DNA from 2 places in the Shouchella rhizosphaerae genome. Region 2 is predicted to be linked to the other one. Evidence: riboswitches for the same ligand, from Rfam matches in the RefSeq annotation. Region 2 holds a riboswitch; the other holds the start of a gene.
The links. Region 2 has a riboswitch for S-adenosylmethionine ahead of V5G21_RS03465 (methionine ABC transporter ATP-binding protein). Riboswitches for the same ligand answer to the same signal wherever they lie in the genome.
Positions count from the first base shown of each region.

Region 1: linked by a shared signal. The riboswitch ahead of V5G21_RS12110 (methionine ABC transporter ATP-binding protein) and the one ahead of V5G21_RS03465 (methionine ABC transporter ATP-binding protein) in region 2 are both predicted to bind S-adenosylmethionine.

Region 1 is NZ_CP144921.1:2,426,444-2,441,895, reverse strand. Features, by position in the region: gene V5G21_RS12150 (YesL family protein) at 116-826, opposite strand; gene V5G21_RS12145 (extracellular solute-binding protein) at 922-2,544, opposite strand; gene V5G21_RS12140 (carbohydrate ABC transporter permease) at 2,638-3,507, opposite strand; gene V5G21_RS12135 (ABC transporter permease) at 3,520-4,431, opposite strand; gene V5G21_RS12130 (alpha-glucuronidase) at 4,631-6,532, opposite strand; gene V5G21_RS12125 (hypothetical protein) at 6,712-6,858, shown strand; gene V5G21_RS12120 (glycoside hydrolase family 43 protein) at 6,863-8,530, opposite strand; gene V5G21_RS12115 (AraC family transcriptional regulator) at 8,791-9,699, opposite strand; SAM riboswitch class I at 9,850-9,953, shown strand; gene V5G21_RS12110 (methionine ABC transporter ATP-binding protein) at 10,098-11,138, shown strand; gene V5G21_RS12105 (methionine ABC transporter permease) at 11,119-11,799, shown strand; gene V5G21_RS12100 (MetQ/NlpA family ABC transporter substrate-binding protein) at 11,837-12,703, shown strand; gene V5G21_RS12095 (M20 family metallopeptidase) at 12,716-13,924, shown strand; gene V5G21_RS12090 (MFS transporter) at 13,961-15,241, opposite strand.
Region 2 is NZ_CP144921.1:625,830-641,281, forward strand. Features, by position in the region: gene aceA (isocitrate lyase) at 1-797, shown strand, start outside; gene V5G21_RS03405 (IS1182 family transposase) at 949-2,670, shown strand; gene sufB (Fe-S cluster assembly protein SufB) at 2,811-4,208, opposite strand; gene sufU (Fe-S cluster assembly sulfur transfer protein SufU) at 4,225-4,668, opposite strand; gene V5G21_RS03420 (cysteine desulfurase) at 4,655-5,878, opposite strand; gene sufD (Fe-S cluster assembly protein SufD) at 5,875-7,185, opposite strand; gene sufC (Fe-S cluster assembly ATPase SufC) at 7,236-8,027, opposite strand; gene V5G21_RS03435 (hypothetical protein) at 8,226-8,390, opposite strand; gene V5G21_RS03440 (carboxymuconolactone decarboxylase family protein) at 8,572-8,937, opposite strand; gene V5G21_RS03445 (ABC transporter substrate-binding protein) at 9,002-9,925, opposite strand; gene V5G21_RS03450 (hypothetical protein) at 9,926-10,471, opposite strand; gene V5G21_RS03455 (MetQ/NlpA family ABC transporter substrate-binding protein) at 10,541-11,398, opposite strand; gene V5G21_RS03460 (methionine ABC transporter permease) at 11,420-12,088, opposite strand; gene V5G21_RS03465 (methionine ABC transporter ATP-binding protein) at 12,078-13,106, opposite strand; SAM riboswitch class I at 13,170-13,275, opposite strand; gene gcvH (glycine cleavage system protein GcvH) at 13,718-14,104, opposite strand; gene V5G21_RS03475 (arsenate reductase family protein) at 14,188-14,550, opposite strand; gene V5G21_RS03480 (acyl-CoA dehydrogenase family protein) at 14,734-15,452, opposite strand, start outside.

The sequences.
Region 1 (15,452 bases), 1.8 Mb from region 2:
CGAGGAAAATATATAAAACTAGATCCCCTTTATCCTTCCGGAGATAGACCGAACGCTTGCTTATTCGCTGTCCCTCCGTAAGATGTTACTTTATGTTATAAAAGCAAGAAATTACTTAAGCTCTTGATTGTTTCCCTTTTGAGGGCGTCACCAAAAAGTGGTCTTCAATATCGGCAAAAACGGCTTTCATATTTAACACAATCAAGAAAACAATTACACTTCCTGTAAACAGGATAAAAAAATTCGTTGTGCTAGCCGTGATGACTCCAACGATAAATAAGATTAACAAATTTCCTGTCGTTTGTTTCACTTTCGTAAAACCATAATAAATCGACAACCTGAACAGATCGCGCACCCTGAATTTGTAGCGCGCATTGATTACTAAAACGTTTAACATTACCATTGTCCACATAATCAATAGAACAACTAGGATTGTCGATCCAATTTGACTTATGTGTGATGGCGATTTGCGAAAATAGTGGAAGTCGACTAATAAAATAAAGCAGATGACGAGCATAGGCAACCAGATGGAAAATGTATCTTTTAGATTTTTTTTATAACCTTCAAAAAAATCCCGTGTAGGGGACAACTCCTTCGTTCTCACGAGCTTCTCCATTGAATAGCACATCGCAGCAATCGCAGGTCCTGATGGTATCAATGCCAAAAAGTATAAAAGGATGTTGGAGAAAGAAGGTTGCAATGTCATGAAGAAGAATAAAAATACGCTATTCATTAAGATAAAATAGATATTTGTCAAAAGAAACCAATAAATATAGTTTGTCACCGTAAACAAGATTCCTTGACCATATTCTTTTTTATCTTCCATGTCCGTTCACCCCTTCCTTAGTAATTTCATTTATGTAATAACATGATCGGCAAAGGCTGCCCTTCAAAGGAGAAGGACAACCTCGAATACTCCGATCAGTTATGCTTATAGTCTTGGTATGTTTGGTTGGCGAGGTCGACATACCTTTGCAATCCTTGTCCTTCCAACTCTGTTACAAACGTGTCAAATTCATTTAAATCACGTTCCCCCAAAATAAACTTTAATGTATTTTGGTCTGTATAATCCTTTAATGGTGTGCTCAATAATGTCGCCTGTTCTCTATCCTCTGCTGTATAGGGAATGAGCGGTTCTAAAGGAATCGTCGTTTTTATGTTTGCCATATCCTCTTGAAATTTGATTTCTTCTTCAGTAAACATTGAATGGAGCAGCTCTGTAGTCCCTCCATAAGCAAAGACGCCGCCAGAGAAACCATAATCAACACGTAAATCCGTTGTTCCGTCAGGGTTTAATCCATTGTAATTTACATCGTCTACTAAATTTCGCACCCCATCTGCTTTCGTATAGGTCGTGCCTTCCACACCCCATTTTGTAAATTCTTGCCCCTCATCACTGTAATAAAGCCAATCAATAAATTGCAGCAGCGCTTCGAAGTTTTCGCTTTCTTTTGCTTTAGACGAGATCATGACGCCATTCTCGAAGCGGCTGCCAGCCATTAAATGGCCGGCAGGGCCGCCTGGCACCGTTATTTTTGCAATTGAATAATTGCCTTCACCTAGTAATTTGTCCATGCTTGTTCTATATGTCACAACGTCTTGGGCATTTCCATTAATAATAAAGGAATTTCCAGAAACAAATTTTTGGGTAGCTTGTTCATCTCCCTGTGTAAAGCTTTCTTTATCTAAAAGGCCTTCTTTCACCAGTTTATTGAAATATGTCAACAGTTCTTTGTATTCGTCTGTCGTTGCGCTATACACAAATTGATCTTTTGACTCATCATAGGTTAAGCCATTGCCAAAACCCCAGCCTGCCTTCGTGCCAAAACCTGTTGCGGCAATGCTTAGAGTGCTGTTAAATTCATAGCGGTCGGAAAATGGAGTCACATCGGGATAAATGTCTTTTAGCTTCTTCATTGCTTCGTACAATTCGTCCCAAGTAGTTGGCAGCGCAATATTATTTTCCTCAAAAATATCGGTTCGCACAATCAATGTATACTCTGGCCATACGTTCTCATGCAAGCCTGGAAGAAGATAAAATTTTCCGTCACTTTGTCGCAACGTTTCTAATTCATCTTCCATTTCCCATTTCTCAATTTTATCTTTAAAATGGGGCATTTTATCCATATAGTCACTTACAGGAAGAATCGCTCCAGAAGGGACAAATGAGGCCTCTTCTCCCGGGTACGTTTTTGGGATAATGAGTGGTGATTCCCCAGAACTAATTAACAAGTTTCGTTTTTGGGTGTAATCGCTCATTGGAATAATCGTCGGATTTAGCGTCACATTTGTGAGTTCTTCGATTTTCTCCCACAACAACCAATCCTCTTTATAAGGGTAATTTGGGTGGTCGCTGTACATCATCGAAAACTCAAGCGCTTCTTCAGCTTTAAATGTGTCGCCGACATTATACGATTCCATCGCCCCTTTGGAATTCATTTCTTCTTCGCCGTCAGAGTCTGTGCTGGAACAGCCGGCAATTACTAGTAAAAGCAAAGCCGTTAGACAAAAAGCAGTCCATTTCTTTTTTAGACACTCGTTCATTTCTATTCCCTCCCTTTTTATTCGAAAAGCACTAAGCTTCTTCTTCCTATCTTTAGCGGTAATGACTGACACCATTGCTCGTTAGCACTTAATTTACTTAACAGACCCTAACATCACGCCTGAGACAAAGTATTTCTGGACAAACGGGTAGACAGTTAAAATCGGTAATATCGTCAGGACCATCGTAACCGATTTGATATTGGCTGAAATCTGTATTAAATTATCTGCTGATGTTGCGCCCGCTGCCGCGCCGCCAGTAGCCCCAGCAATCATATTCCGCAAGTAGATCGTAACGGGAAACAAGTCTTTTTGGTCAAGATACAAAAAGGCTGGAAACCATGAATTCCAGTGTCCCACTGCATAAAAGAGAACCATTGTTGCCATCACAGCTTTACTAAGTGGTAGAACAATTTTGAGAAGAATTCCATACGTATTCATCCCATCCATTGCGGCTGCTTCTTCTAGCTCATCAGGCATATTTTCAAAAAACGATTTCATAATAAGCATGTTATAAATACTAATCGCTCCCGGGATCACAATCGCCCAAATGGTATTATGAAATCCTAAGTTATTGATTAGTAGATAGTTCGGGATTAAACCTCCATTAAAAAACATCGTAAATACGGCAAATAATGTTAAAAAACGGCGGCCAACTAAACGTCTTTTTGACAGTGCATAAGCAAAGATCGTCGTAAAAAACATAGAAATCGCTGTACCAACCACTGTATAAACAACAGTATTTTTATAGTTAATCCAAAACATTCTATCTTCAATCACTGTCTTATACGTTTCCATATTAAAGCCTTTTGGAATTAAATTGACTTCTCCAGCGCTAATATAAGCTTCACTACTAAAAGATTGTGCAACCACATTTAAAAAAGGATAAAGCGTACAAAAGACAATGACTAGCAAAATAAACACATTGAATACTTTAAAAATCTTGTACTGGATGGATTCCTGCATATTTCCTCCTCCCTACCACAAGCTTCTTTCCGTTAACTTTCTAGAAATACCGTTTGCTGTTAAAATCAGTACTAAGCCTATGATGGATTCAAATAAGCCAATCGCCGTCGCATAACTAAAGTTGCTCGATTCCAGACCTACTCGATACAAATAAGTTGAAATGACATCTGACGTTTCATAGGTCAATGGGTTGTATATAAGTAAAATTTTCTCGAAACCAACAGCCAAAAAACTCCCAATATTTAGAATTAACAATGTAATAATCGTTGGAAGAATTCCTGGAATGGTAATGTGCAACGTTTGCTTCCAACGATTGGCTCCGTCAATTTTTGCTGCCTCATAGAGAGAGTCATCAATCGTTGTTAAGGCAGCCAAATATAAAATTGCACCCCAACCCATCCCTTGCCAGATGTCAGAAGTAATATAAATGGTCCGAAACCATTCAGCCTGCTGAATAAAATTAATTTTTTCACCTGTAAAGAATTCAACGATCACATTAATCGAACCGTTGAGAGCCGTTAATTGCAAGATCATGCCTGCTACAATAACGATGGATAAGAAGTGAGGCAAATAGGAAGCTGTTTGAACAAATTTTTTGAATTTTTTAGCCTTGATTTCATTTAATAACAACGCAAAAATAATTGGCATTGGAAAGCAAATCAATAACGTAAGCCCGCCAAGCATGAGCGTATTTGTAAAGACCTTCCAAAAGGTAGGATCATGAATAAACATTTTAAAATAGTGAAAACCTACCCATTCTTCCCCAAACAAATGGCCCCCAGGAACAAAGCGCCTAAATGCAATGACATTTCCAATCATCGGACCATATTTAAAAATTATTAAGTAAATAAGCGGTAATAGCAGTAAGGAATACAGTTGCCAATCTTTCCGAATAACAGTTCTTAATCGTGTCAGCTTACGCATTTTTGTCCCTGTCAAAACATGCGCATTTCTAGCTTTGTCTATCCCTGCCATGTAACCCTCCCCTAACTTTGATAAACAGCTTTCCTACGTTACTTATTTGACAGACAATAGGTTCAGGCGCTTACGGTCCCCCTCTGCCAAAAAAAGAACCGCCGTCCCCTAATGAAAAGTGCCTTTGACAGCACAGCTTTTGTGATTTTCACTTATAAATTGTTCTGCCCCGTTCGTCGTTTATCCCCGACATCCGGTAGTAATACGTATTTACTTGGTCGCGCCATTCGCGGGCATTCGCTAATTGAGCTTCAAACCTTTCTTTTACATGCATATAAAGACCGTCAGGCATTGCTTCCTTCTGTCCCTCCCATGCTTCTAGAAACGCTTCAACCTCCTCTACCCCTTCAAAATGGGCATCATAAATATGTTGTATCACAGTCTTTCCACTTTTTAGCATATGGGTATAAGGAACATGGTGAAAAAACAACAACAATTCGTCTGGGCACGTCGCTACATTTCCATACAACTCGGTCACAGGTTGTTTGTATTGGCTAATGTAATTACTTCCGGTTTTCGTACGGTCAACCCCTAAGCCGTTTCGGTCAGAGAAATGGTACGTCCCCCACGGCGAGTATTCATACCCATTTACATTTGGCCCATAATGATGGCCTGTGTTGACCATCCAACCGACACCAAGAGGGGCTGTATAAGCTTCATAAACAGACCATGACCGCTTTAAAATCGAACAAATCGTTTGCCGCACCTCAGCCGACAAGTGCGCATACGTCCGCTTTGCCCATTCTTCGGCAATCTTTCTTGGGCACTGCTCAGGATTCCAGGCGAGTTGGCCATAACCGTATAAATTGGCTTGGGCAAATGGATGCCCCGTCCAGTTTTGATTGTTTCCTATGTTTGTAACAGCTGTTACGCCTTTCCCCTTTCCGTCCTGTTGGCGGCTAGATAGAAGGTCGGCTATTTTTGTGCCCTCTCCATTTGCATGTGTGTCGAATGACCATATTTCTTTCCATTGCATTGGCAAATAACAAACATCTATTTGCTGCCCGGTGTATTCCTGGGTAATTTGTAGTTCCATGACGTAGTTCGTTTGTGTTAATGCCCCAAATAGGGGCGAGACAGGTTCCCGCACTTGAAAATCCATTGGGCCGTTTTTAATTTGCAAAATGACATTGTCTGCAAATGTCCCATCCAAAGGAGCAAAATGCTCATAGGCCGCCTTAGCCCTATCGGTCGAACGATCACGCCAATCTTGCAAGCAATCATAGACAAAACAACGCCAAAATACAACGCCACCATATGGTTTTAATGCATCAGCAAGCATATTAGCGCCTTGTGCATGCGTCCTGCCATATGTAAATGGTCCAGGCCGATGTTCGGAATCGGCTTTTATCACAAAGCCGCCAAATGTAGGAATGTACTTGTATATTTCCTCGACTTGCGTTTTCCACCAGTGAACAACACGCTTATCAAGGGGATCCGCTGTTTGCAAATGCCCCAGTGTCATCGGACTGGCAAAGTTTGCACTTAAAAAAAGCGTAATGTGGTAAGCATCAAATAAGTTTGCTACTTTTGCCAATTGTGGCAGCCACTTTTCTGTAATCAGTTCTGTTTCTTTTGCATGGACATTTACATTGTTAATAGTCAAAGCATTGATGCCTATGGAAGAGAGCATTTCCGCATATTGGACGATTTCTTCGTCTGACGCTGCCCAGGCATTGTTGTCAAAAAAAAGCGATTTCCCTGCATACCCTCTTTCAACCGAACCATCCAGGTTATCCCAATGGTTGATCATCCGCACTTCCATCGCAGGCTGGTCTTCCGCTTCCATCGTTAGCAACGGACACCCTTGTTGGCTTTTCTTTAGAAACTCGTAAAAGCCATATAGCACGCCAAATTCTGTATCGCCTGCAATGATTAGCTGACTGCCGTCAGCGAATATACGGTACCCTTCTTGATGGCCCACCCGTTCGCTACGGCCCAAGTCGGCAAATGTTCCTACGATTACATTTGCAAACTCGGCATCTACTATGTCCACATCGGCAAATATCCGTGGCAAATATGTCTGCGCCACCTTTTTAATCGTGTCCAATCTAAAACCATTCCTTACTACGGAAATGTGGACTTTTTCGGCTCGGTGCCCTTGCCCTTCTTCAGGAAGCCAGCAAGTATCTCTTGCTCTAGTTTTCTCTTGAATAGGCATACTCCCAGTCACCCTTTTCTTTTTCGCTCGTTTATTTCCAATCCCTTGCTCTAATGCAGAAGTCCACGGTGGAAAAGCGCGCTAACGACGTTGGCGTCGAATGGGGAAGCCAGTCTGGCAGGCATTTATACGAAAAAGGCGATTGTATAAACTTCCTTCCCCCTTCGATATCGTTTGCTTTTCACTTTGCCAAGCAATCGTATGTCGTCGCCTAGTCCGTCATCCATGAATCACACTTTTCCTAGCGCTTGTACCTCCTTCTGCTTGATTGAGACTGTTGCTCTCTAACTCGTGATAAGAAAACGAGTGGAAATCTGCATGTTTGCGTACACCTGACGTGTCTTGGCAATGCATGCCGACAAACGCTCCTGTAAAAAACCCACCATGGGCGATGTAGTCGTCAGAAAGTTTATAGGTGTCAAAAGAAACGCCAATATCCTCAAAATGGCTGCCATCAAAAGAATAAGCAAACGAGAATGTATTGTAACGGACGCTGACTTTAAGGTGGACAGTGGCTGCCTGTTCTGGCACAACGATTTCGCTGCCTTGCAATGGCTGGGAGACATGAAAATGGTCGCATTGGACAAGATCTAAAATCCGTCCTTTCTGCTCATGCCAAGTTACTTGAAGCGAAACCCAATTTTCAGTATCGTAATAGCAAATTAACCCGGCTGCCTGTTGAAAAGTTTCTGGGTAAAAAGATACTTCCGTCGCAGCGTCAAAGTGAAAACTTTGCCAGCGGCGGGCGACAAGTGCTTGTGTATGTTTGGAGTGGAGTGATTCCCGCCCAAACAGGCGCAGAATGCCCGCTTCATGGTCGATCATACCAATTTCTTGATTAAATGGAATTCGCAATGTTTGATAGTGGTGGTTCAACACCGGGTGATCAAATGGATCACACTCGGGATAGTCTTGTGGCCATTGAACTTCTGGCAATTTTGGTCCAGCGACTTCTACTGATGGCAAAGGGCCATTGACAACATAAGGCCAGTCATCTTTCCACTCTATTTTTTGGATCGCCGTTTCACGGCCAAGTGGGCAAAAGCCTCGCTCCTCTAAGAGCTTCTTCCCTTGCCTCTTAATGGGCCGGCCTAATAAGTGAGCCATATACCAGTCGCCATGTTGCGTTTCTACAAGAGAGGCATGGCCAGCTTTTTGCAACGGATGGCTCGGATCTGCCCAGCTCGACAATATTGGGTTTTGTGGATGGACTTCGTAAGGGCCATAAATATCTTTCGAACGGGCAATTGTGGCCGCATGCTCATATTTCGTTCCACCTTCTGCTGTCAGTAAATAATAATAGCCGTTTGCCTGGTAAAGGTGAGGGGCTTCTGTTAACCCTAATTCCGTCCCTTTAAAAATCATTTGCGGTTTGCCAACTAATCGTTTTTCCAATACGCTGTATTCCTGTATGCAAATTCCATAAAAACGATGATTGTACACCCGTTGGTCCCACACCATATTCACCACATACTTGCGCCCGTCTTCATCATGGAATAAAGAAGGATCAAAGCCAGAGCTGTTCAAATAAATAGGCTCGCTCCATTCCCCATCAATCGTTTCACATGTCACAAGATAGTTATGGCCGTCTTTCCACGTATTGCCTTCCACTACTTTTACATCAGAGTAAACAAGCCAAAATTTCCCATTGGAGTAGCTCAAGCACGGCGCCCACACACCACCAGAATCGGGGTTGCCAATCATGTTTAATTGACTGATGCGATTAAGTGGCCGACTAATGAGGCGCCAGTTGACTAAATCGCGGGAATGGTGGATTTGTACACCAGGAAACCATTCAAACGTGGAAACGGCCATATAGTAATCATCGCCCACCCGGCAAATACTCGGGTCTGGATTAAAGCCTTTTAAAACAGGGTTTCGTATCATTTGTCCGCTCCTTATTCATTCTTGTTACCGCTTTCATTTTACCAACCAATTAGAGGGAAAAACATGTACGTTTCTGCGCATTATTTACCCATACCTGCACAAAAGGGCTTCAAACATGGGCCTGATAAAAGCCAGATTCAGAGTGAAAACGAGGGGAATTGCAGATCGAACGTTTACTCGCCAGAAAGCAAAGCTCTGATACGCTCCCTCCTAAGACGAGAGCAGACATTGTGGCATGCCTGCTCCCTCGTAAATTATTTTCAGTAAAGTGACTCATGTTTTGCGCGAAACTGGCTTGGTGCTAGGCCAGTCCATCGTTTGAATTGGCGGCTAAAATGGGAGATATCGTAATAGCCAAGTTGATCGGCAACCATTTCAATCGTCATATCTTTTTGCACCAACAGCGCTTTTGCTTTATTTAATTGTTTAAAGGACCAATACTTGCGCGGAGACATTTGGTATACTTTTTTAAACAATTGATTGCAATACGAAACACTTATGTTCATTTTTTTGGCAATTTGTTCAATATTGCTTTTTTCTAACTGTCCGCCTCCCTCCAAGTTCTGTTCAATTTGCTCCGCTATTTGATAGGCGAGTGCAACGGTCCGTTCAGAAAGACGCTTGCCTTCTAACTCTTCGAGCCCCATCACAAGCATGCCCAGCATTTCAAACATCACTGCTTGCATATTCATTTTTTCGACGAGGCCAAAGGTATCGTGCCCCAGCAATTTAGCAATCCGTTCAAGAAATGGTGCCATTTTTTTGGCGAGGCTGCCACTGGCTTTAAAAAACAATGGGTCAATATTGGTTAAATAAGGTAAAAACAGTTTGTCATCAATATTAAAATGAATGCATAAGTACGTGAAAGGCTCTGTATTTCCACCTTTGCTAGTATGAAATTCCCCTGGCCTTACGAGCACCAAGTCACCAGCATTTTGTTCATGGCGCTTCCCATTCGTTGTAAAAATTTGCTGCCCTTCTATGACCCAATTGATTTCATAAATAGCATGCTGATGTTCTGGATAGAACCATGAGCCCTTCACTGTACGAACATGGACGCCAAACAGTTCAAGTTCCGTTTTCGTATTTGGGTAAACCGATTCGCTGATTAAATATCGTTTGATTATATCTGCACTTGTCTGCCCGTTACCTTTAAAAATGAGGTTCATTGCGCTCCCCTCCATTTTCTTCCATTATAGCGACAAACTCTTTTAGGAAAAAGGCGCGTCGATTTGTTACGGTAAAGTGTAAAAATTTTCTCTTGCCAAGATAAGTTGCTTTTGCTACACTTAATTTCAACAACTTTAATTGTATACGAATTCTTATTAAGAGGAGCAGAGGGACTGGCCCAATGATGCTTCAGCAACCCCGCCATGAGCGGAAGGTGCTAATTCCAGCAGGACTACGTCCTGGGAGATAAGAGATTGAATTGAACATTCACCCCTCTTTCTTTCCAGGAAGAGGGGTTTTTCGTTTTTCTTAAAAGAAGGCCAAATCCGTTGTTGAACAAGACTTAAAAACCTAGTAAGCATAGCTGTTTACTTAATTTAAGAGGAAGTGAATTTTCGTGATTGAATTTAAACAAGTGACAAAAACATTTCATTCAGGCAACCAGACAGTCACTGCCCTCGACAACGTGAATTTACATGTCGCCCGAGGGGAAATTTATGGTGTGATTGGTTTTAGCGGCGCCGGGAAAAGTACGCTCATTCGAAGTGCCAACTTGCTTGAGCGACCGACATCTGGCGAGGTCCTCATTAATGGTGTTAATTTGGCCACATTAAAAAGCCGAGAACTGCAAAAGGCAAAACGAAATATCGGCATGATCTTTCAACATTTTAACTTGCTCCAAAGCAAGACAGTGTTCGACAACGTTGCCACGCCATTAAAATTAACAAGAACGCCAAAAGCGGACATTCGCAAAAGAGTTACCGAACTGCTGTCATTTGTCGGTTTATCTGACAAGGCAGATAACTATCCAGAACAATTGTCTGGAGGGCAAAAACAGCGGATCGGCATCGCCAGAGCGCTTGCGACGAATCCAGAAGTGTTGCTTTGCGATGAAGCCACTTCCGCTCTTGATCCAGATACGACAAGCTCGATTTTACAACTATTAAAGAAAATAAACATTGAATACAACATTACGATTTTAATGATTACACATGAAATGTCGGTCATTCGCGAGATTTGCGATAAAGTCGCCGTTATGGAAAAGGGGCGCATCATCGAGGAAGGATCGGTGTTGTCGATTTTTTCAAATCCACAACATCCGACAACGGAAAAATTCGTCCGCTCCATTATCCCGACTGGCCTGCCTGCCCGTGTCAAAGAAGCGCTGCAGCAGAAAGAGCCGAACCGGCGCATTTATGAAGTGACTGTCACAGGCGATAGCTCCCACTCAGATTTGCTGCGCTCGTTAATCCAGACATTTGGCATTGAAGTTGACATTTTGCATGCGACAATGAACGACATTCAAGGCACATCGTTTGGGCGGATTTACTTCGACTTACGGGCAGAACCAGAAATACTTGCAGAAGCATCCAATTACTTAAAATCGCATCCGCTTCAACCGAAGGAGGTGACAGGCGATGCTCGAGTGGCTGCCTGAAGCAATTCGCCCTAATATTACGAGCGAGCTATTGCTCGAATCCTTATATGAAACTGTCTATATGGTCGGCTGGTCCTTGTTGTTTTCTGGGGTGATCGGCATTTTGCTTGGTGTTACCCTTGTTGTTACTCGGCCAGGGCACATACTCGAAAACAGCTTTGTGTTCCATACGCTCAACCCAATCATTAACGTGCTCCGCTCTGTGCCTTTTATCATTTTGTTGGTGGCGCTGATTCCCTTTACCCGTTTTTTGATGGGCTCTGCGATTGGAACGACGGCCGCGATTGTGCCGCTCGTGTTTTACGCCGGCCCTTATATTGCCCGGTTAATTGAAAACTCGCTGCTTGAGGTGGAACCTGGCATTATTGAAGCCGCTGACGCAATGGGCGCATCAAAAGCGCAAATTATTTTTCGCTTCATCTTACCCGAAGCGCTGTCTTCTTTGCTTCTCAGCTTAACAACAGCGACGATCGGTCTTGTTGGCGCGACAGCGATGGCAGGAGCAATTGGCGCAGGCGGAATTGGCGACGTAGCGATCACATATGGCTACCAGCGTTTTGACAATGGCACGATGCTCATCACAGTATTGTTGTTAATTGTCATTGTCCAAGGCTTGCAATCTTTAGGAAACATTTCATCGAAACGCGTCCGTAGACGATAAAGAGACCTACAGATATGAAAGAGGAGAGAAACCATCTATGAAAAAGACAGTTACGACCGCATCGCTTTCCATTTTAGCCGCATTTGCCCTCACTGCTTGCAATGCTGGCGCAGACAGCTTAGACGAAACGACGGACTACAGCCCCGACAATCCTGTTAGCGTCAAAATTGGCGTTACTGGCACAGATACGCCGCAATGGGACTTCATTGCTGACATTGCTGCTGAAGAAGGCATTGAAATTGAAATTGTTCGTTTTAATGACTACGTCCAGCCAAACCAGGCTCTAGCCGACGGCGAAATCGACGCCAATGCATTCCAAACGATTTCCTATTTTGACCACTTTATCGAAGAACATGACCTTGACTTAACAGCGATCGGTTCTACAGTGCTTGCGCCAATGGGGCTTTATTCCACTAAGTATGATTCAGTTGACGACATTCCTGATGGTGCCGAGATTACCATTGATAAAGAAGCGACGAACCAAGCACGCAACTTAATGCTCTTGCAAGAAGCAGGCCTGCTTGAACTAGAAGATGACTTCGGCGTTACAAGCGGCGTTGACCAAATTAAAAACAATCCAAAAAACATTAAATTAACGGAAATTGTCGCTGGCAACGCTCCTCGTCTCATGGAAGACGTGGATGCAGCCCTCATCAATAATGGCATTGCCGTTGATGCCGGGCTCGTTCCACCTGAAGATGCGATTGCCTTGGAAAGCGAAACAGCTACGCCGTACATTAACATCATAGCGGCACGAAGCGAAGACGCAGACAACCCTGTCCTACAACGCATTGTCGACATTTACCAAAGTGATGAAGTCAAGACGTTTATTGAAGAAGAATACGCAGGCGCCACTATCCCAACCTACATTTCACTGGATGAGTTAAACAGTTATCCACGTTAAGGAGCGAAACCAATGCCGACCTATACTTTTGCAAAGCAAGCAATTGAATCAGCGATTGACAGCCAAGCAGAAATCTTTATTCGCACAAGCCAGCAAATCCATGAAAACCCTGAAATCGGCAATGAAGAAGTGTTTGCTTCTTCCCAACTAACGGAGCTCCTTACATCCGCTGGCTTTAGTGTCAAACTCGATGTGGCTGGCCACAAAACCGGCTTTTTTGCCGAAAAGGGCGACCCAGCTGGACCAACCATTGCTTTTCTAGCTGAATACGATGCCTTGCCTGGCATTGGCCATGCCTGCGGCCATAACATTATCGGCACTACAAGCGTCGCTGCAGCCATTGCCTTAGGGGAACAACTCCATGAATCAGGTGGGCGTGTCGTCGTTCTCGGTACACCAGCTGAAGAAGGCGGCGACAACGGCAGCGCGAAAGGCAGCTTTGTCCGTGAAGGGCTCTTAGCTGGCATCGACGCTGCACTGATGATCCACCCTAGCGGAGAGACACGAGTATCAGGCCGTTCTCTCGCTGTCGACCCTGTCGATTATGTGTTCCATGGCAAGCCAGCTCATGCTGCCGGTGCGCCTGAAAAAGGCATTAACGCCCTTGATGGGGTCATTCAACTTTTTAATGGCATTAATGCATTGCGCCAGCACGTGACCGATGATGTGCGCATTCATGGCATCATTCCTGACGGAGGCGACGCGGCTAATATTGTCCCTGACTATGCACGGGCACGCTTTTACATTCGCGCCAATACACGTCCAAAAACAGACATCATCCGCCAAAAAATCGATGCGATTGCCCAAGGGGCTGCCCTTGCTACAGGGGCAACTCTTGAAATTGTTGAGTTCCAAAACAAAGTCGACGACCTGCTGCCAAACGATGTCTTAAACGAACGATTTGTATCCATTTTTAAAGAGCTAGGCGAAGACGTCCAAACAGACGAACGGGACGGCCTCGGCTCCACGGACACAGGCAATATTAGCCAAGTGGTGCCTACGATACACCCTTACATTAAAATCGGCCCAGACGATTTAGTCGGCCACACGGTTGCCTTCCGGGAAGCTGCCGCTTCGCCCCAAGGCAATCAAGCGCTCATTACCGGAGCAAAAGGCCTAGCCCTTATCGGCTTTCAGCTATTAACCGAGCCAGAATTGCTGGCAAAAGCTAAGCAAGAACATGCTGAACGGAAACACGCAGCAGCACAAGCAGTTGTATAAACAAAAAGGAGTGCCCCAGTTATGGCACTCCTTTTTTTATTGGTTCCCAGCACGGTGACTGCTTATTTGTTCTGTAAGTTCCTTAACCGTTTGGTGAAAAGTCGTGCGCAATAAACTTATCAAGATAACAGCGGATAACACAATATTAATCACGAATAAAAACCGAATATTAAGGAACTCTGCCCATAAGCCGCCAGCGATAATCCCGAGCGGCATCGTCATTTCCACGAGCGTTGCTATTGAGCCTGAAACCCGTCCCAGCATCTGATTAGGGGTAATCTCTTGCCGGACAGCAAGATAAATCACATTCGATACGCTTGTGGAAAAATTAAATAAAGCCATAGCAATTGCAATCATCCACCAAGAGGTAGCGAAAGCAAGGATCGTAAAAGCAACCACATCAAACATGTTCGTATATGTATAGATTTTCCCTCTTGGCAAGAGTGTGGCTAACTTTTTAACAATAAGCACTCCGACAAGCCCGCCCGCTGCACCAATGCTAATATACAAGCCAACTTGTGCTTCTGTTGCTTGCAGCTGATCGACTGCGAAAAAGACCAAAACTCCCATCATCAAACTAAAGCCAAAGTTTTGAAAAAAGATCACGACGGTTGTCACTTTTAGCAGTGAATTGTTAAAGAGTTCATGGAACCCTTCTTTAGCATCTTTCCAAAAGGTGATCTTTTCACGATCTTCTAGCCCCTCTATTTTTAGAGAGGGCAGCAGTACCGTACATAGAAGTGTTAGTGTTATAAAGACAAGCTGGACAGCCATAGTTCCAGCAAAGCTTAAGGCAGCAAGCGTTAACCCAGCAAACATAGGTCCAATCAAGCGCACAACGTTTGAAACGATGCCTAGTTTTGCATTTCCCTCAGTTAGCTGGTCTTTCTGTACCACCTGTGGGAGTGCAGCATGTGTGGCGTTTGTATGTAGAAGACCGGACGTAGCAAAGAAGAAACCTAGGAAGTACAAACTCCATAGCTGTACATTTTCAAAAAACAAAAGTAATGTTAAAAGAGCGATTGTCACCCATTGAAGCCCCGCCGCTGTAACAAGTACTTTTTTACGGTTGATCCGGTCAACCAAAATGCCTGCAGCAACCCCTAGTAGGCCACTTACTAAAAACTCCATTAAGCGCATTGTACTAATAAGCAATGCACTTTCCGTCAAGTCATACATCAATAAAGGAATCATGACAATATACATGTAAAGCCCTAAGTTACTAGTTGCATCACTCCCTAATAACAATAAAAAAGGGCGATTTTTCCAAAGAGAGTGTGAAGGCTCGATCGATAGTTTTCGTTCCCGATTCCCCAAGTAGTAAACTCCTCCCCCATTTTTTAAGCCAGGATTTTATACAAACTTCTTCAAATCCTCTCCAACGAAAAATCAATGTACAAAAAAGCGTTGTGGAGGGTTATCCTTTTCCTACACAACGCATGTTTCCTCATTTCGACTGTTTAAGGAGGACTCCTTTTTTTAACGCTTGAAAATTTCCGGAACTGAAAACAGCGAGTTATGAAATTCA
Region 2 (15,452 bases):
AGTTAATGAAAAGCATGATTGAAGCAGGCGCCGCAGGAGTTCACTTTGAAGATCAGCTATCTTCTGAGAAAAAGTGCGGGCATTTAGGCGGAAAAGTGCTGCTTCCGACGCAAACAGCAGTACGTAATTTGATTGCCGCCCGTCTCGCAGCAGACGTGATGGGAGTCCCGACCATTCTTATTGCTCGTACAGATGCCAATGCCGCTGACCTAATCACAAGCGACGTCGATTCATATGATGCACCGTTTTTAACAGGAGAACGAACAGCGGAAGGGTTTTTCAAAACAAAGTCAGGTCTTGATCAAGCGATTGCGAGAGGATTGGCATATGCGCCATATGCCGATTTGATTTGGTGTGAAACGTCTGAGCCGAATATTGAAGAAGCACGCCGGTTCGCACAAGCGATCCATGAAAAATTCCCAGGCAAACTGCTCGCCTACAATTGCTCCCCTTCGTTTAACTGGAAAGCCAAACTGGATGATCACACCATCTTGAACTTCCAAAAACAACTTGGGGAAATGGGCTATAAATTTCAATTTGTCACACTGGCCGGCTTCCACGCTTTAAACCATGGCATGTTTGAATTATCCCGCCAATATAAGCACCGCGGAATGGCGGCGTACTCTGATCTTCAGCAGGCTGAATTTGCCAGCGAAGCCCACGGCTACACGGCAACAAGGCATCAGCGCGAAGTCGGAACGAGCTACTTTGATGAAGTCGCCCAAGTCGTAACAGGCGGGACTTCATCAACCACTGCCCTGAAGGGATCGACTGAAGCCGAACAGTTTCAATCTTAAAAACGTGAAAAGGAGTTGTCCCAAAAGGTCATAGATAAATGACCTTTTGGGGTGGCTTTTTTGCATTTAGATAAAAAAGCACAAAAAAACCGCCCAATCGTTTAAAATGAAGGTACCACTACCAAAATTCAAACGAAAGCAGGCGATTTTTTTGCGTAACCCAAAGGTCACTTTCCAAGAGTATACCATGAATCAACTCTATCTGCCTATGGATTTTTCCGATCTTATCCCCGAACATCATGTCGCGCGTGTGGTCAGTGACGTGGTGGATGGGTTGGATGACGATTTCTTTGTTCGTGCGTATGAAGGCGGAGGCAGACCCGCCTATCATCCGAAAATGATGACAAAGATTGTCCTATATGCGTATACGCAACGTTGGTTCTCGTGCCGAGCCATGGGACAAGCCCTCAAAGAAAACCTGCCGATGATGTGGCTCGCTGCTGGACAAGCCCCGAACTTTCGGACGATCAATCGCTTTCGCTCAGAACGTTTCCAATCGTTGATGGAAGGCCTGTATACCGAAATGACGCATCTCCTAATCGAGGAAGGCTATGTCGACTTGGAGGCGTATTTTCTCGATGGCACCAAAATCGAAGCGAACGCCAATAAATACTCGTTCGTTTGGAAAAAGAGCACGCTTTCCCACGAAGAAAAGCTTCAAATGAAAATCGAGGAAACGTTAGAGGTCATTCAAGAAGCGATTGCGTTGGATACCGAAACCTTCAAGCAGGAAGATGCCACGTTTGAACGGCAACGGATCAGCCACAAACGTCTTCAAGACGTCGTCACAAAGGTGGAAAAGGAACTGAATGCGATGGACCAAGCAATCGCAGTAGCCCCATCCAAAGAAGAAAAACGCGCCCACCAAGAAGCGAGCAAGCCACTACGAAAGGCCTACCGAAGCTTAACGAAAGACCATCTTCCTCGTTTGGAAAAATACGAAGAACAGATGGGCCTCTTTGGCGAGCGCAACAGCTTTTCTAAAACCGACCCAGATGCCACGTTCATGCGGATGAAAGACGATCACATGAACAATGGGCAACTCAAGGCAGGGTATAACTGGCAAGTGGCGACACAAAACCAATTCATTCTTCACTACACGGTTCACCAAAACCCAACCGATACCCGTTGTTTGATCCCGCATTTTGAGCACTTTAAAGCGACAGGTCTGCCTTTGCCAAACTGGTTCATTGCCGATGCAGGCTACGGAAGTGAAAGCAATTATCTTTACATGGAAGAGCAAGAAACGGTCACATCGCTCATTCCCTACAACACCTATCGCCAAGAACAAAAACGATCATTCCTAAAGCAAGCCTACCATCCGTATAACTGGCGGTATGACGAACACGAGGATGTCTATTGGTGCCCAAACAACCGGAAGGTCGCCTTTAAAGCCTATAGCCGACGTACCGATCGTTATGGATTCAAGCGCGACTTCAAGATGTATGAATGCGAGTCCTGTGAGGGGTGTCCGTTCAAAGCAGACTGTACGAGGGGCAAGGGGCCTCGGCAAATCCATTACAACCCCATCTACGAGGAACTCAAAGCCAAAGAAGCGGCAAAACTACATAGTGAAAGAGGAGCCACACTCTACGCGCAAAGAAAAACGGACGTCGAGAGTGTATTTGGGCATGCCAAACAAAATCTCGGGTTTCGACGATTCCACCTTCGCGGGTTGGAAAAGGTGACGGTGGAGCTTGGTTGGCTGGGGTTGGCCCTCAATCTGAAGAAAATGGCGGGCCTTGCCCGCCATCATTCACCGAAATACCGATCCATCCAAATAAAGGGGAGTCGAGATCAAGTCAGATCTCGACTCCCCTTCTTCATTTTAAAGGCTTTTGGGACAACCTCTACTTGTTGTCTAGCAGAATAGCAATTGACATCTTGGCCAGGTCATCGTATTTTACCAAAGGAAATCAGCCATCAAGGACCAGCGTATACTACCGTGGAAAAATGCAAAATAACAAGTTAAACCCTTGCCACAAATGTTATGTGACAAGGGTTATTCTTGTATTATCCAATCGAACCTTCCATCTCGAACTTAATCAAGCGGTTCATTTCGACTGCGTATTCCATTGGCAGCTCTTTCGTGAATGGCTCGATGAAGCCCATGACGATCATTTCGGTTGCTTCTTCTTCAGAAACGCCGCGGCTCATCAAGTAGAAAAGCTGGTCTTCGGACACTTTGGAAACTGTCGCTTCGTGTTCAAGTGTGATGTTGTTGTTCAAAATTTCATTGTACGGGATTGTATCCGATGTGGACTGGTTATCCATGATGAGTGTGTCGCACTCAATTTTAGATTTCGAGCCGTCTGATTTGCGGCCAAAGTGGCAAATGCCGCGGTATGTGACTTTGCCGCCTTGTTTGGAAATCGATTTTGATACAATCGTTGATGAACAGTTTGGCGCAAGGTGCGTTACTTTCGCGCCTGCGTCTTGGTGCTGGCCTTTGCCGGCAATCGCAATCGAAAGAACGGTTCCTTTTGCGCCTTCGCCACGCATGATGACAGCAGGGTATTTCATTGTTAGTTTAGAGCCGATGTTGCCGTCGACCCATTCCATTGTCGCGCCCTTGTCAGCCACGGCCCGTTTTGTAACGAGGTTGTAGACGTTTGGCGCCCAGTTTTGGATCGTCGTGTAGCGGCAGTACGCATTGTCTTTAACAATGATTTCGACGACTGCGCTGTGCAACGAGTTCGTTGTATAAACGGGTGCAGTACAGCCTTCTACATAATGGACAGAGCTATCTTCATCAGCGATGATGAGTGTCCGCTCGAATTGGCCCATGTTTTCTGAGTTGATGCGGAAGTACGCTTGCAGCGGCGTGTCAACTTTGACTCCTTTAGGTACATAAATGAACGATCCGCCAGACCATACAGCTGAGTTGAGCGCTGCAAATTTGTTGTCTGCAGCAGGTATGACCGTAGCAAAGTACTCTTTAAAGATGTCTTCGTTCTCTTTTAGAGCCGAATCTGTGTCTTTAAAGACGACACCCATTGCTTCCAAGTCCTCTTTCATGTTGTGGTAAACCACTTCGGACTCGTACTGTGCGGAAACGCCGGCCAAGTATTTCTGTTCTGCTTCTGGAATGCCCAATTTGTCAAATGTGTTTTTGATCTCTTCCGGCACTTCATCCCATGAACGTTCCGTTTTGTCAGAAGCTTTCACGTAGTACGTGATGTCGTCAAAGTTTAGCTCAGAGAGGTCGCCGCCCCACTGTGGCATTGGCATTTTGTAAAATTGTTCGAGCGACTTCAAGCGGAAATCAAGCATCCACTGAGGCTCCTCTTTCATACGGGAAATTTCTTCAACAATCTCCTTCGTCAAGCCGCGGCCTGAACGGAAAATCGATACGTCACGATCTGAAAACCCGTATTTGTATTCTCCGATATCTGGCATATTTTTTGCCACGTATATCCCTCCTAAATTATGATGAATGCGTGTCGTTCAGCCCTTTTTCGAGCGCTTTCCAAGCAAGCGTCGCACATTTAATTCGTGCAGGGAATTTTGTTACACCAGTAAGCGCCTCAATGTCACCTAAGTCAAACTTGCCTTCATCATAGTCCTTTCCTTGCATCATATCTGAAAAAAGCTTAGACAGCGCCAGCGCTTCTTCGACGGTTAAGCCTTTGACAGCTTGCGTCATCATTGAAGCGGAGGCAAGGCTGATGGAACAGCCTTCCCCTGTAAATACAGCGCGGTCTACTTTTCCATCTTCTACTTTCATTTGTACTTGAACACGGTCCCCACATGTGGGATTGTTCAAATTTACCGTCAGTGTGTCCCCTTCAAGCTCACCGCGGTTGCGGGGATTCTTATAGTGGTCCATGATCACTTGCCGGTAAAGTGTATCGAGATCACGAGAAGACATCGCTAAAATACTCCTTTGCTTTGACTAATCCGTTTGCCAGAGCATCAATATCTTCTTTCGTATTGTACACATAATAGCTGGCACGAGCAGTGGCGACAACGTCAAGCCATTTCATTAACGGTTGTGCACAATGATGGCCTGCGCGAACAGCAATTCCTTCAGCATCAAGGACAGTCGCTACATCGTGGGGGTGCACGTCGCCAAGCTGGAATGTGATCACCCCTGCACGGTCTTTTGGCCCAAAGATCGTCAAATCTTTGAAATCGCCGAGACGCTCAAACGAATAGTCAACGAGTTCTTTTTCGTGCTGTTCAATTTCATTAAACCCTAAATCGGTGACAAAATCAATCGCAGCACCGAACCCGATTGCGCCAGCAATGATTGGCGTTCCCCCTTCAAACTTCCACGGGAGCTCTTTCCAAGTCGAATCTTGCAGACCGACAAAATCAATCATTTCCCCGCCAAATTCAATTGGCTCCATCGCTTCAAGCAGCGCTTTTTTGCCGTATAAGGCGCCAATGCCAGTGGGGCCACACATTTTGTGTGCCGAGAAAGCAAAAAAGTCACAGTCTAATTGTTGGACATCCACGTGGACATGGGGAGCGGCTTGGGCGCCATCCACAACCATGACCGCGCCATGTTTATGAGCGACTTTCGCCATTTCAGCAATTGGGTTAACTGTACCGAGCACATTTGAAACGTAGACAACGGAAACGATTTTTGTTCGTTCCGTTATCGTTTTTTCGACATCCGCTAATGCAATCGTCCCATCTTCTTGCAAAGGGATATACTTCAACACGGCCCCTTTCCGCTTGGCAAGCTGCTGCCATGGAATGATATTCGAATGGTGTTCCATTGGCGTAATGACAATTTCATCGCCTTCGCCGACATGGTCAGTTCCATAGCTTTGCGCCACTAAATTAATGGCCGTGGTTGTGCCGCGAGTAAAGACAATCTCCGCCGTGTCTTGCGCATTCAAGAAAGCGCGGACTTTTTCGCGTGCGCCTTCATATTCATCAGTAGCAAGCGTACCAAGCGTATGCACGCCACGATGGACATTAGAATTGTAACGGCGGTAATAGTCATCGAGCTTTTCAATGACTTGGATTGGCTTTTGCGAAGTGGCGGCGCTGTCGAGATAGACAAGAGGATTCCCGTTTACTTGTTGGTCGAGGATCGGGAACAGCTTCTTTATCTCCTTTGCGTTCATCGTTTTGCCTTTCTTTCAATGACCGTTTTCATTTGCTTGCGGACTGACGCAACTGGAAGCTGGGAAACAACAGGCTCCAAAAATCCGTGGATGACAAGGCGTTCTGCTTCAGCCCGTGAAATGCCGCGGCTCATTAAATAGAACATTTGCAGCGGGTCAATCCGGCCAACAGAAGCAGCGTGGCCAGCCGTTACGTCATCTTCGTCGATTAAAAGGATTGGATTGGCATCGCCCCGGGCACGTTCGCCGAGCATGAGAATCCGTTCGGTTTGTTCGCCGTGCGCCTTTGTTGCTGCTTTTTCGATTTTTGAAATGCCGTTAAAAATGCCAAGGGCACGTTCCGTCATAACGCCATGCTTTAAAATATAGCCTTCTGAATGTTTGCCGTAATGCTTAATGAGCGTCGTAAAGTTTTGTTTTTGTTCGCCTGTGCCGACTGATACGAGCTTTGCGTCTGCATAAGAGCCGTCGCCCACCAAGTACGTAATGTTTTCAGCGACCGTATCGCCGTCGTTCATTTGCCCAAGCGCCCAATCGATGCGGCCGTCGCGTTCAACATGGGCGCGGCGGACAACATAAGTGGTAGCATCTTCATTGAGCGTATCGACACCGCCAAAGGAAACGCGGGCACCAGCGCCGACATAGACTTCAGCGACTAAGTTGGCTACAGATGCACCAGAGCCATAGCCTGTGTAATTTTCTACATACGTGACTGAGCTGTTGTCTTCCGCTACGATCAATACGTGGTTAAACAAACCGGCTTTTTCATCGGAAACCGCATAAACAGCTTGCAATGGCACTTCAACATTGACGTTTTTCGGCACGTAAATAAAGGCGCCGCCTTCCATCAATGCGGCATGCATCGCCGTTAGCTTGTTTTCGTCGGCTGAAACAGCTTCTGTTAATAAATACTTTTTAACAAGATCGCCATGCTCTTTAACCGCAGTCGCAAAGTCACAAAACACAACGCCTTTTTCTACTAATTCAGCAGCATTTGTTTGAAAGATCGTTTTGCCATTGTCTTGGATTAGCAAGCTGTTTCCAGTTGCTTCTTCATCAACAAATTGCTGAATGTCGCTGGACAGCTCATCCAAGCTTGAAATTTCCTTTGGTTCTCTAAGTTCCTGAGTAAAGGACGTAAAATCCCAATTGTGGATTTTGGTTTTATCCGGCTTAGGAAGCTCGAGGCTTTCGACTTTATTCAATGCATCCAGACGCAAGTCCGTTAGCCATTTTGGTTCTTGTTTTCCTTCGGACCGTTCTTTTAACTTATCCGGACCGATCAGTGGGTTCGTCTCAACTGACATACATACCATCCTTTGCTGTTTTATCGTGAAAGCTTCCGACTGGTTCTCACTTACGCTTCTTGGTTGGCATCAACGCGTTCGTCTTCAATGCCCAATTCTTCTTTAATCCAGTCATATCCTTCTGCTTCAAGACGCTCAGCAAGTTCAGAGCCGCCGGATTTAACGATGCGGCCTTGCATCATTACATGGACTTTATCTGGTGTGATGTAGTCAAGAAGGCGTTGGTAGTGGGTAATGATCAAGCAGCCAAACTCTTCGCCGCGCATTTGGTTGACACCTTGGGCAACAACTTTTAGCGCATCGATGTCAAGCCCTGAGTCGATTTCGTCAAGAATGGCGATTTTCGGTTCAAGCATTAGCAATTGGAGAATTTCATTGCGCTTTTTCTCCCCGCCTGAAAAGCCTTCATTCAAATAACGCTGCGCAAAGGATTGGTCCATGTCGAGAACGTCCATTTTTTCGTCCATTTTGCGAATAAATTTCATTAAAGACAGCTCATTGCCTTCTTCACGGTTCGCATTAATGGCAGAGCGCAAAAAGTCGGCGTTTGTAATGCCGCTAATCTCGCTTGGGTATTGCATCGCAAGGAACATGCCTGCACGAGCACGCTCGTCTACTTCCATTTCAAGCACGTCTTCGCCGTCTAGCGTAACAGAACCGCTTGTGATTTCATATTTTGGATGACCCATGATGGCAGAAGCAAGCGTTGATTTCCCTGTTCCGTTTGGTCCCATGATCGCGTGGATTTCTCCGCCGTTGATCTCAAGGTTGAAATCTTTAAGAATTTCCTTATCGTCAATAGAGACATGTAAATTCTCAATCTTAAGGTTTGGTACAGACATGTGTATTCCCTCCATAAATTAAGCAGGTATGCTGTTTCCAGCAAACCTCGCTGACATTTTTTAATGATTATTAATCTATTCTCATTCTAATTTTATACTAAATGGACACACACTTCAAGGAGCCCGTCCCGATAAATTACCCAAAAAAAACAGAGCCTTCACTGTAGGGCAGGAGGCTCTGTTTTTGATCTACGTTGACTAGGAATGGAGTGATTCAACAAGACGGTTGCATGCATAATGCTCTTTTGTCCGCGCCTTCTCCACTTCCAGTCGTTTTTTTAAACTGTTCTCATACTCGGCATAGCTCATTCCATGCCGCTGCTGCAACCCTTTTTCCATCTCAGTGGTGTAGGATAGATCCATCTTATGAATGGTTCTTCATCCCCTCTCTCAATTTTGTTATGCCTGTTTTTGAACCACAAACGTTTACCAAAGCTACAATTTAAGCTCTAAGCAAACCGAGCAGCCTATTTGCGGTTCTGTTTTTCTCTACCCTAAACGAATAACATGCAAACAATAATGAGAGAGTGGCTGTTACCAATTGTTATTGCAGCTCTTTTGCGAATTCACCAAAGGCTTCCTGTACAAGTGTAGCTCCTTGACTAAAGGCGGCACCACTGCCAAAGGCGGTGGCAACCGCTATTGTTTCAAGCAATTCTTCTTCCGAAGCACCATGGTCAACGCATCCTTTTGTATGGTAAATGATGCAATATTCATCTTGGGCATAAACGCTCATGCCCAGCGCCATTAAATGCTTCTGTTTTTTTGACAAGGCCCCATCTTTAAAGCACTGGTCTGTAAACTCGTTGTATGTTCGGGAAAAAGCGGGCATTTTTTCTTCATAAGTACCGACGCCTTTTTTGTATCGTCCCAAGTGCTGCTCTGTTGTAGTATGACTTTCACGATTCATCGATTCTGCTCCCTTTCCGTCAAGTTACTGTTAGTATGCAGTACTTGTTCCAGGAGCATGCAATTTACTCGAATTTCTCTGGGTATGCAATTTGGGCCAAATGCTCGACCGCCTCTCCGATACGAGGACCAGGACGGTCCATGATGTCCGCTTCAAGCAAATAGATTTCCTCATTTTCGACAGCGGCAATGCCTCCCCAGCCTGCGCGGCCTTTAATCTCGCCGACTGGGTCTTCTGTATAGGTGACCGTTGTTGCGATCAAGTCGGGATTGCGGTCAATCACTTGCTCTTCGTCAATTTTAAGCCAGCCTTCTTCATCGGCAAACACATTGTTTAAGCCAGCGGCTTTAATGATTTCTTGCTGGAACGTATTGGCTCCTGTCGTATAAATGTCTGGAGATGGGCTAATTTCAAAATACACGTCCTTTTCTTCCGCTTCGGCGACTTTTGTGGCCACTTCCTCCATTTGCGCTTGGATGTTCGTTATGATTTCTTCGCCTCTTTCCGTTACGCCCATCACTTCTGCAATTTGTTCAATATCACTATAAACATCTTCAAAGTTGGCGGCTGAGTGAATCACAAACACGGGAATCCCTGCGTCTTCTAAAGGGTCGAGCGTATCAGGAGCCCCAATCGTATAGCCAATGACAACATCAGGATTCAATTCAATAATTCGTTCAGCATCAATTGTTTGTGAGTCAGATACTTTTTCGATTTCATTTGCTTCTTCAGGATAAAAATCAAATTCAGTCACACCGACCACCTTTTCTCCTACACCAAGTTCAAACAAAATTTCTGTATTGCTCGGAGCAAGAGAAACAACCGTTTCTGGGATTTTTTCAAACGTAATGTCTTCACCTCTGTCATCCGTTACTGTATACGATTGCCCCTCTGGCTGTTCTTCGTGGGCCTCTGTCTTGTCTTCGTCCGATTGGCAGCCAACCGCACAAATAAGCAATAATGATGATAACAAAAGCTTTTTTTTCATTTAATTAATCTCCTTTTTGCGTGTTTTTACGGGGTATGATTTGCTCACAAATGGGATTTCCTCGATTCCTTGCCGTTTGTTTGCATACACAGCCATGACAAACAGCACATTCGCCAACAGATGGGCGTAATCAAATAGCCTCTCTGGCACTTCTCGTTCCAAGCTGACGCGATGCAAAGCACGTACCGTTTTCTTGGCTTCACTGCGGCACACATGAAGAGCACAGGCAGCTGCCGATCCTTGCGGCAACACAAACTGCTTGATCGATTCCTCCGTCTCTTCAACATAGCGGTCATACAGATCGCTCAACTTATGTACATCAGCAGCGGATATCGCCATCTTTCCGCGTACCGATCCATTTAAATGGTACACCATTTCCACCAAATTGAGTAAATCACTATGTAATTCCTCTAACGGCACAACTAAGCTAGCCGCTTGTCCAATCCGAACTGCCAGCGCATCAGATTGTATTTCAAAATCGACAGTTGTTTGCGCCTCACGCATATAAGGATAGCAAAGATAGCGCATATCTTTCCCCTTGCCCATTGTTAGACCACTCCTGTCTTTTTACAAGCAAAAATGCCGTTAGCGCGTCGCTAACGGCAGCCTTTTTCCTTACTCGGCAGGGATGACCGCTCCGCCATAGTTTTCTTCAATAAATGTTTTGATTTCTTCAGATTGAAGCACCTCAACAAGTTTTTGAATCGCTTCATTGTTTTCATCTTCGCTGCGAACGACAATCAAATTAACGTATGGATTTTCGGCATCGCCTTCTTCAAGAATGACAGAGTCTTCTGTTGGCGATAGGCCAGCATCGATCGCATAGTTGGAATTAATCGCAATCAAGTCCGCTTCATTGTTCGTATATGCTTGCGGCAACAACTCAGCAGCAACGCCAGAATTGACAAACGTTAGATTTTTCGGGTTATCCACTATGTCTTGTTCGGTTGCATCAACTGAAACGCCCTCTTTAAGGGTAATTAAACCCGCTTCTTGAAGAAGGGAGTACACACGGCCGTGGTCAGCGACAGAATCGCTCATCATCACCGTTGCTCCGTCAGGAAGGTCGTCGACGCTGTCATATTCTTGTGAATAAAGGCCCATTGGCTCTAAATGGATGGCCCCAGCTTCAACAAAATCATAGTCCAGATTTTGCTCAAGCTGTTCTTCAAGATAAGGGCGGTGTTGAAAATAGTTGGCATCGACATCGCCATCGTTTAAAGCAATGTTTGGCAAAACATAGTCTTGGGCAATTTCGATTTCCAGCTCGACGCCTTGTTCTTTAAGCAATGGCTCTGCCTCTTCTAAAATTTCGGCATGGGGCACATTGGAGGCGCTAATTTTAATGGTCGTTGGCTCGTCTGCATTGCCTCCGTCTCCATTTGCCCCGCCTTGCTCGTTGCCGCCTTGCCCGCAAGCAACGAGTGCAACTGCTGCTGTTGTGACACCTAATGTTTTCAAAAATGCTTTCATCTTCTCGTCCTCTCCTTTTTATTAGCGTTTATCTAATCGACTTGTGAAAAAGTCGCCAATCCACTGGAACACAAACACAATCGCTAAAATAACGACAGTCGCGACAACCATCACATCTGGATTGGTGCGCTGAAACCCTTGTTGGAACGCAAGTGTGCCAAGACCGCCAGCACCAATTGTTCCGGCCATTGCTGTATAACCGATCAAAGCAATGGTCGTTACAGTAATGCCAGAAACAAGCGCTGGCATTGATTCAGGAATAAGCACTTTAAAGATAATGTGGCGGTTTGTTGAGCCCATTGCCTGTGCAGCTTCGACGACGCCTTTATCCACTTCCCGCAAAGCAATTTCAACCATGCGGGCATAAAATGGCGCAGCGCCTATAATCAAAGCAGGCAATGCTGCACTTGGGCCAAAAATCGAACCAACGAGTGCCCGCGTAAATGGAATAAGCAATATGATTAAAATAATAAACGGAATCGAGCGAAATACATTTACAAAAGCGGCTACGATCTTATAAAAGAAGCGGTTTTGCCATGGATTGCCTTTGGCGGTCAAATATAAAAACAAGCCGAGGAGCAAGCCAATAAAAAAGGTTGCAACTGCTGAGGCGACTGTCATGTAAACCGTCTCTTGCGTAGCTGCCCACACATCTTCCCACACGACATTTGGAAACCATTTAGCGATCATGCTCAATCACCTCCACGTCTATTTCTTTGCCGCGGATGTATGCAAGCGCTGCTTCAATTTCGTTCGTTGCCCCTAATAGCCGTAAATACAGCTTTCCATAGGAGCCTTGTTGCAATTTTGAAATGTTCCCTTGCAAAATGCTAATGTCGATCGGAAAACGTCGGATTAATTCCGTTACAAGTTGTTCTTCAGCAGGGTTGCCAACAAACGTTAAAGAGACAATCGTGCCGTCGCTCTTTTCATCAAGAAGATGCCAAAGCGATTGTTCTTCTTCCCCCGTTTGCGCCAACTGCTTAACAAACTCCTTTGTCATCTGCTCTTTCGGCTTACGGAACACATCAATGACTGGCCCTTGTTCGACAATCTTGCCGTTTTCCATCACTGCCACTTGATGGCAAATTTTTTGGATAACGTGCATTTCGTGAGTAATGAGCACGATCGTCAAGTTCAGTTTTTCATTAATGTCAAGGAGCAAATCCAAAATGGAATCCGTCGTCTTTGGGTCAAGCGCTGAAGTTGCTTCATCGCATAACAGCACTTTCGGATTGTTGGCAAGCGCCCTAGCAATTCCAACCCGTTGCTTTTGACCGCCGCTCAACTGAGACGGATAGCTGTCTCCTCGACCATGAAGCCCAACAAGTTCAATCAATTCCTCGACCCGTTTCTTCCGTTGCGCAGCTGGAACTCCTGCAACTTCCAACGGGAACGAAATGTTTTGCCTAACCGTCCGCGACCAAAGTAAATTAAAATGCTGAAAAATCATGCCAATTTCTTGGCGAGCTGCCCGCAATTTACTTGGCGTAAGCGACGACAGTGCCTTGCCATCTATTTTAACGGACCCTTCCGTTGGTTTCTCAAGCAAATTAAGCAACCGAATAAGCGTGCTCTTTCCAGCTCCGCTATAACCAATGATCCCAAAAATTTGCCCAGCTTCAATTTCAAGGTTGACGTTATCGACAGCTTGGACAGCGCCATTTTTCGTTTTAAACGTTTTGCTGATTCCTTTCAGAGAAATCATTGTCAATGTCCCTCCATAAAAAAACCTTTCTGCCGGACAGACAGAAAGGGTGCTGTTGCTTCCCTCTCATCTCCCAAAGCCCATATGCTTTGCAGGATTTAGCACCTTCAAGCGAACTTGCGGTTGCCGGGTTTCATTGGGCCAGTCCCTCCACCTCTCTCGATAAGAATGAATATGGTTGTTTTATCAAACTCTAATGTAGCCGTATCATAGCATGGCTTTATGGCGGCGTCAATTCTTTCTTAAATAAATTAAACTGCCTTGCGCGAATAAAGCAAAACCCTATCGGTATCAGAAAAAAAGACCCGCCCCTGCCAGGCAAGTCTTCGCTATTCGATCGATTCGCGTTCGATCAGCAATTATTTCCATCTCTCCAACTAGGCAACTCATATAGAAAACGTCCATCTTGCCATGAAGCCAACGCCGATGGGAGGGCCGCAGCTATTCACTACGGCACCTGAAGCGGCCAGCCTTCTCCGTTCGTTTGCGACAACCGTTTCTATACGTGCTTCTTCCTCCCGAGTCTCCTCTGGCTTAAACGCCTATCTTTAGAGTGCACGCCAGGAAAATTTGTATCCGAGGGAAGATCAGCCAGAAGAAGAGCTAAAGCATTAATCTTCGCTAATCATCTCCGCATATTCTCCTGCTGACATCAGCTTGTCCACTTCACTTGCGTCAGCCGGCTCAACCACGATCATCCACGCTTTTTCGTACGGTGACTCATTGACAAGCTCTGGGGAATCATCAAGTTCTTCATTCACTTCAACGACTTTTCCGCTAATTGGCGCATACAATTCAGATACAGTCTTGACGGACTCAACGCTGCCAAATGGCTCGTCCGCTTCAATCTCATCGCCCACTTCAGGAAGTTCGACGAAGACAATATCGCCTAGTTCAGATTGGGCAAAATCAGTGATGCCGATACGGACTTTGCCGTCTTCCGTTTTTACCCACTCATGTTCTTCGGAATACTTTAGCTCTTCAGGTAAATTACTCATGTTAACCCCTCCAATGTGGTCTTTTCGAAGTTTATCATACAGGAAATCGCTCATAAGCGAAAGGAAATCTTCTTGTTACACCACTAAAAAGTTGACCACATATCTTGAAATTGATCTTCTTTAAAGCCAAGTGTCACTTTTGTGCCATCTGTTACAATCGGGCGTTTTATCAACATACCTGAACTAGCTAGTAGCTGATATTGCTCTTCATCGCTCATTTCGCCGAGTTTGTTTTTTAAATCAAGCTCCCGGTATTTTTTTCCGCTTGTGTTGAAAAACGCTTTTAATGGCAAACCGCTTTTTTGGTGAAGTTCCTTCAATGTTGTACTTGTCGGCGGTGCCTCGACAATATGGATCGCTTCATAAGAAACACCGTGTTCATCAAGCCATTTCAATGCGTTACGGCAAGTAGAACACTTTGGATATTGATAAACCGTTACACCCATTTCCAGCATCCTTTCTATCCAGTGGACTCGTGTCTATTATTACCGAAAACCATCGCATACACAACTTTTTGGCTCACATGAAAGAAGAAGCCCGTGATTAGGCTTCTTCAGTGAGAGGAGAATACCCCTTGCGAGAGGAGCATTGTATTTTTATTTGGGGCCAAAAGCCCCAAAATTGCTACCTTAAATGACGTATTTCTTTTCAGCAATAATCGCCTTGGCGATTTTCCGTTTTTTTGCCACGACATTAACAGGCTGATGACGCGTTAGCTTGCGCAACATCGAAAGCATCGTGCGCAGCGTATCTCCCTCTTCCATATAAGACAACGCCTTTTTTGCATTTGCTTCGATCCGGTTAATTGCCTCTTGTGTAAACACTTCTGTTAATAGAAGTTTTTGCTGCTCTTTCTCTGGTGATGACGCGTCAAGTGCTTTCTGCGTCCGCAAAATCGCTGACTCCATTGAATAAATATCGCTGACAATATCCGCTACCGCAGCAAGAACTTCTTGTTCTTGATCCAGTTGCGCTCCATATTTTTGCGCACCTGTTCCAGCGACCATCAAAAATACTTTTTTAGCCATCGCCAACAAATGGGTTTCCTGCGCCAACGGTGTATCATCAATTTCTTGAGGCATAAGCATCATTAATTCTTCTTGCAACGCTTGTGCTTTTTGCAAAAACGGCAAATCGCCTTTTAACGCTTTTCGCATAAGGGTGCCCGGGACAAGCAAACGATTGATTTCATTCGTGCCTTCAAAAATCCGGTTAATCCGGGAATCACGATAAATACGCTCTACTTCGTATTCAGCCATAAAGCCATAGCCGCCATGGATTTGCACGGCTTCGTCAGCTACAAAATCCAATGTTTCCGAACCAGCAAATTTGTTCAATGAACATTCAA